Regions from separate parts of the Enterococcus sp. AMC2644 genome, predicted to be linked through region 1. Evidence: predicted binding sites of a transcription regulator. Region 1 holds the regulator's gene; the other holds the start of a gene.
What was found. Region 1 encodes LexA, which represses DNA repair genes until DNA is damaged. Its sites were predicted from a motif close to CNAACANNTGTTNG; they were not measured.
Positions count from the first base shown of each region.

Region 2: uvrB (excinuclease ABC subunit UvrB) is a predicted target of LexA. The motif match lies at 1,881-1,894, and genes of this name have one in related genera.

Region 1 is NZ_CM177095.1:3,020,823-3,024,261, reverse strand. Features, by position in the region: gene AC4BC5_RS14665 (MFS transporter) at 1-653, shown strand, start outside; gene hemH (ferrochelatase) at 660-1,556, shown strand; gene lexA (transcriptional repressor LexA) at 1,601-2,218, opposite strand; gene AC4BC5_RS14650 (DUF896 family protein) at 2,392-2,634, shown strand; gene tkt (transketolase) at 2,736-3,439, shown strand, end outside.
Region 2 is NZ_CM177095.1:2,737,467-2,740,905, forward strand. Features, by position in the region: gene AC4BC5_RS13305 (amino acid ABC transporter substrate-binding protein/permease) at 1-1,713, opposite strand, end outside; gene uvrB (excinuclease ABC subunit UvrB) at 1,967-3,439, shown strand, end outside.

The sequences.
Region 1 (3,439 bases):
TTATTTATGCAGTAATTTTAATTATTTCTAGTATCTTGTTTATGAAGGTAGAAACGACAAGAGAAAATGGAAAATTAGCTGTACTATTTTCACGAAAGTTATGGCAAGTATCTGCTTATCGAACAAGTTTACTTGGAGGAATTACAACAGGTTTAGTGATGTCATTATTTGCTTTTTTACCTTCTTTTATGGAAATGACTTTCCATCTTGATGCGAGAAAAGCAGGATCATTGATGACTGTAATGGCAATAGGAACTTTTATCGGTTCTAAAATTGCTGGTATTTGGACAGATAGAAAAGGCGCAACAAATTCTACAATAGGAACAATGGGACTTGTTTTTGTTAGTTTGGTCACGATGTATTTTTCTGTTGTATCGTTCCAAATCTTCTTGATTGGTCTATTATTCTTTGGAATTGCTATTGGGGCATTGATGACTGTTCCTTTACAAGTGTTAGTAGTAGAAGCTTCTCCTAGAAATCGTAATGCTTCTTTGAGTTTATTATCTGTTTGTAAAAAGCTAGGAATGACGATTGGGATTACTATAATAGGAGTGTTAGCGCATGCTACAGGTTCTCTTGGTTTTTCACAGATGCTAGTTGGCTTAATGGTTATTACACTAATATTTATTTTTTATATGAGAAAGAAGGCATAATTTATCATGCAAAAGCAAGCAGTTTTATTAATGAGTTATGGAACGCCCAATAACACAGATGAAATTTGGGATTATTATACCCATATTCGTCATGGGAAAGAGCCTTCGCAAGAGCTTTATGATGAATTGGCTGGGCGTTATGAAGAAATTGGAGGTGTTTCCCCACTAGCTAAAATTACAGAGGCCCAACGCTTAGCTGTTGAAGAAAAATTAAATGCAACGAGTACAGTCGAATATCATGTATTTACTGGTTTACGTCACATTCATCCTTTCATTGAAGAGACAGTAAAAGAAATTGTAGACCAAGGATTTAAGGTAATCCATGGAATGGTTCTAGCACCACATGATTCTAGTTTTATTAAGCAATACCATGACCGTGTCGAAAAAGAGTTGGCAGTTTACCCAGAAATTTCATATATTGAGCATCGTCATTTTTGGCAACAAGAAGGATTTCAAATTTTTTGGTCAACTCAAATTCAAACTATTTTGAGTTCTGATAAGAAACAAAAATTTTTATTCACTGCTCATAGCTTACCAGAGCGTTTATTGCTAAATGGCGACCCATATGTCGATGAAATACAAAGTGCAGCTAAAGCAATTGCTCAACGAGTAGCAGGCTCATTGGACTTTGGTCATGCTTGGCAAAGTGCTGGCCGTACGGCAGATAAATGGATTGGCCCACGTGTAGAAGATGTGACAGAAGAACTATTAGAAAATGGATATGAAGAAATTATCTATTTACCTTTTGGTTTTGTTGCCGATAATTTAGAGACTCTTTATGATAATGATATAGAATGTAAGGAGTTAGTAGAGAAATTAGGTGGAATCTATCATCGCTTAGATATGCCGAATACACATCCTGATTTTATTGCTGGTTTAGCAGCAGAAATTCTTTCAAACTAAACTAAACAGAACCTCCAATCCTGTCTCTGGATTGGAGGTTCTGTTTAAAAGTGACGATACAAACCAACAACTAACCCTAAAATTTTAACGCTTGATAAAATAATAGGTTCCATATAATCATTTTCTGGTTGTAAACGAATATGTGTTTTTTCTTTATAAAACCTTTTACATGTTGCTTCATCATCATCTGTCATAGCAATCACAATATCGCCATTTCCAGCAATATCTTGTTTTCTGACGATTACTTGATCACCATCCAAGATACCAGCATTAATCATACTTTCACCACGGATAGTTAGCATAAACAATTGTCCGTTATCTTCAATTAAATTGGGAGGAATTGGGAAAAAGTCAGAAGCTTCTTCTACCGCCAAAATAGGTTCTCCAGCAGTTACCACGCCTAATAAAGGAATTTTTTGTTGTTGTGCACCAATCGTTTCTAAGCCGAGTGGAGTTAATTCAATTGCTCTGGGCTTTGTAGGATCTCTTTGGATTAAGCCTTTTTTTTCTAAACGTGATAAATGACCATGAACGGTTGAAGTGGAGGAAAGTTGAACAGCTTCACCAATTTCTCTCACGGTAGGTGGGTACCCTTTTTCACTGACCCGATTATGAATAAATTTTAACACTTCAAGTTGTCGGTTCTCTGTACGTTTTGCCAAAACGAACACCTTCTTTCCTATAGTTAAATCATTATAAAATGGAAAATATGACTAATATTATTAAATGTAGTGTAACATACGCCTTGAAAAAAATCAAACAAACGTTCGCTTTCTGTTTTGATTGTATTTTTTTATTCTTTTGTATAAGATGGAGAAGAAAGGGGCTTGATACCATGTTATCCAAAGAAAAAATAGATAGAATCAATGAGCTAGCTAAAAAGAAAAAAACAGAAGGTCTTTCTGAAAAGGAACAAGAGGAGCAACAAGCTTTAAGACAAGAGTATATTAAAGCTTTTCGAGGTGGAATGAAGCATCATATTGAGGGGATGAAAGTAGTCGATCCAGAAGGGAACGATGTGACTCCTGAAAAATTAAAACAAATTCAAAAAGCGAAAGGTTTACACAATAGAAAGTAAAATAAAAGATACCTATGCAAAAAGTGTTGATAATTGTAGAGGTATCTTTTATAATAGATGTGTAATATAGGTAAAAAAAACCTAAATAGGAGGCGTTAGTATTGTTTGATAAAATTGATCAACTTGGTGTTGATACGTTACGTACATTGAGTATTGATGCGGTACAAAAAGCAAATTCTGGACATCCAGGACTACCAATGGGGGCTGCCCCAATGGCCTATGCATTATGGACAAAACATTTGAAAGTAAATCCAAAAACTTCTCGTAATTGGGTCGATCGTGACCGTTTTGTACTTTCTGCAGGACATGGTTCGGCGTTATTATATAGCTTATTGCATTGTGCTGGGTACGATGTGACAACCGATGACTTGAAAAACTTCCGTCAATGGGAGAGTCGTACACCTGGACATCCAGAAGTGGGGCATACTGATGGTGTTGAAGCGACAACTGGCCCATTAGGACAAGGAATTGCAATGACTGTTGGGATGGCAATGGCTGAAGCACATCTAGCAGCAACGTATAACCGTGAAAACTTTAACGTTGTCGATCATTACACGTATGGTTTATGTGGTGATGGTGATTTAATGGAAGGTGTTTCTCAAGAAGCAGCTTCAATGGCCGGTCATTTGAAATTAGGTAAATTAATTGTGTTATATGATTCAAATGATATTTCTTTAGACGGTCCAACTTCAAAAGCTTTTACAGAAAACGTTGGTCAACGTTTTGAAGCTTACGGTTGGCAACATATTCTTGTAAAAGAAGGAACAGATTTAGCAGCTATTTCAAAAGCTATTGAAGAAGCACA
Region 2 (3,439 bases), 280 kb from region 1:
TAATACCATCATTGGAATACCGCGAATGATATCTACATAAATTGAAGCAAACACACGTAAAGCTTTAATTGGTGCTACACTAAATAGTCCAAAGATGATACCAACTACTAATGCTAAAGCAAAAGAAATTAATGCTAAAGCAATTGTTTTACCCAAACCTGTTAGTAAGATTTTGTAGTTGTTTTTAATTAAACCAGTGAATGTCGATTCATTCACGCTACTTTCAGCTTTTTTACCATCTTGAATATAGCGAGAAACAATTTCATCATATTCACCAGTGCGTTTCATTTCAGCTAAAGCTTCATTAAACATTTCTACTAATTCAGGATTTTGCCCTTTTTTAACAGCAAAACCATACTCGCCACCGGATTCACGGTCAATTGGCGTTTCTAATTCTTGGCCTTGAGCAATTGCGTAACCAATTACTGGATAGTCATCCATTAAAGCGTCAATTGCTCCAACACGAACAGCATCATACAATTGATCTGCAGCATCGTAATACTTAATATTATAATTGTATTCATCTTTATTTTTTTCTAAGAAATCAGCGCTTTCTGTACCAACTTTAGCACCAACTGTTTTTCCATCTAAATCTTCATAAGAAGTAATGTCCGTTGTCCCAGTCTTAACAGCTAATTGAATGCCACTTTCAAAATAAGGGTCTGAAAAATCAAAAGATTCTTTTCGTTGATCTGTAATTGACATTCCAGCAATCATACCGTCTGCTTGATTACCTTCGACTGCTTGAACTGCACCAGAGAAGCCAATGTGATTGAAACGAATGTTAAAGCCTTGTAGTTCAGCTACACGATTTAATAAGTCCACATCAATTCCAATATATTGATTATTTTCATCTTGGAATTCAAAGGGAGCAAATGCAGAATCACTAGCTATAATATATGAATCTTTCTTAGGCTCGATTTTTTTCATCTCGCCAGATTCAGCTTCTTCTGTGCCAGAGGTAATATATTTAGCAACAATTTTATCGTATTCACCAGATTCTTTCATTTTCTTTAATCCAGTATTGAACTTGTCTAGTAATTCTTTATTTTCGCCTTTTTTAACAGCAAAACCATAAGAATTTCCTTTTTCTGGCTCACCAACTAATTTTAATTGTTCGCCTTGGTTAATAGCGTATCCCAAAACAGGAAAATCATCAAAGATTGCAACGACTGTCCCATTTTTAATTGCACCGTATAAACCAGTTGCATCATCGTAGTTTTTGACATCAAATTCATACTTATCTTTGTTGTCTTCTAAAAAAGTTGCACTTTCTGTACCAACTTTAGCACCAACCGTTTTTCCTTTTAAATCATCTAAAGAAGTGGTGTCATTATCATCAGCTTTTACAGCCATTTGAATACCACTGTCAAAATATGGATCAGAGAAATCAAAGCTTTTTTTGCGTTCGTCTGTGATACTCATCCCAGCGATCATAGCATCCAATTGATTTGATTGAACTCCTTGTATAGATGAATCGAACCCAAGAGGGCGCAAGTCAACGTCAAAATCTTGATCGTCAGCGATAGCTTTTAACAAATCGATATCGATCCCAACGTATTCATTTTTTTCGTTTTGGAATTCAAAAGGGGCGAATGTGACATCCGTACCTATTTTATAAGTTTTTTCAGCAGCGAGTGTTGTCACGCTAGAAAAAAAGAATAACGTCATTATAAACGAAAATAATGAAATGAATAGAGTTTTTCTTTTCATATTAAATAATTCCTCCTAAGTGTCAGATATTACAAAATTATATATCAAAGCTTTTGCACTAGGCAAGAAAATAGCCGGAATTTACAAAAAAAATCTTTTCTTCTGACATTCAATGTCAGAAATAACGACATAATAACCTTTTTTGATTGAAAAGTTAGAAAAAATAGCGAAAGTATGTTCGCTGTGTTAAAATAATGAAAGTAGATGGTCTTGATATTCAAGACTTTTAAAGAAGAAAGAAGGCATGCATTTTATGATTGAAAGAGATACTACTCATCATTTTGAATTAGTCTCCAAATATCAACCTGCAGGAGATCAGCCCGAAGCAATTAAAGAGTTGACAGAAGGTGTGCTAGCAAATAAAAAAGAACAAATTTTGCTAGGAGCGACAGGTACAGGAAAGACATATACAATTTCGAATGTTATTCAAAATGTTAATAAACCTACGTTGATTATTGCTCATAATAAAACTTTAGCAGGTCAATTATATGGAGAATTTAAAGAGTTTTTCCCAAACAATGCCGTAGAATATTTTGTTAGTTATTATGATTATTATCAACCTGAAGCGTATGTTCCTTCAAGTGACACTTATATTGAAAAAGATTCAAGTATCAACGATGAAATAGATAAATTACGACATTCTGCAACTAGTGCATTATTAGAACGCAATGATGTGATAGTTGTTGCCTCTGTGTCGTGTATTTTTGGCTTGGGTTCACCAATGGAGTACCAAAAGCAAGTTGTTTCTTTACGTGTAGGTATGGAAATTAGCCGTGATCAGTTGTTGCGTTCATTAATTGAAATTCAATTTGAAAGAAATGATATTGATTTTCAACGTGGTCGTTTTCGTGTACGAGGGGATGTTGTAGAAATTTTCCCAGCTTCACGTGATGAGCGAGCGTTACGTGTAGAATTTTTTGGAGATGAAATTGATCGAATTCGTGAAGTGGATGCTTTAACGGGTGAAATTTTAGGTGAAACGGAGCATGTATCAATTTTTCCAGCAACTCACTTTTTAACTGATAGCGATCATATGGAACACGCTATTACTTCTATTCAAAAAGAATTAGATCTGAGGTTGACTATTTTAAAAGAAAATAATCAGTTGTTAGAAGCACAACGATTGGAGCAACGGACAAATTATGACATAGAGATGTTGCGTGAAATGGGCTATACCTCAGGAATTGAAAATTATTCTAGACATATGGATGGACGTCAAGAAGGCGAACCACCCTACACATTAATTGACTTCTTTCCAGATGACTATCTTATTGTTATTGATGAGTCACATGTGACTATGCCTCAAATTAGAGGTATGTACAATGGGGACCGTGCGAGAAAACAAATGCTGGTCGATTACGGTTTTCGTTTACCTTCTGCACTGGATAACCGTCCGTTACGGTTAGAAGAATTTGAAAAGCATGTTAACCAAATTATTTATGTTTCAGCAACACCAGGGCCTTATGAACATGAGCAGACAGATAGTGTTGTTCAACAAATCATCCGACCTACTGGTTTATTAGATCCCATCATTGAGGTTCGCCCAATTATGGGACAAATTGATGATTTAGTTGGTGAAATTAATGAACGTGTAGAAAAAAATGAGCGTGTTTTTGTTACAACATTAACGAAAAAAATGTCTGAAGACTTAACTGATTATTTCAAAGAATTAGGAATTAAAGTAAAGTATCTTCATAGTGATATTAAAACATTAGAACGTACAGAA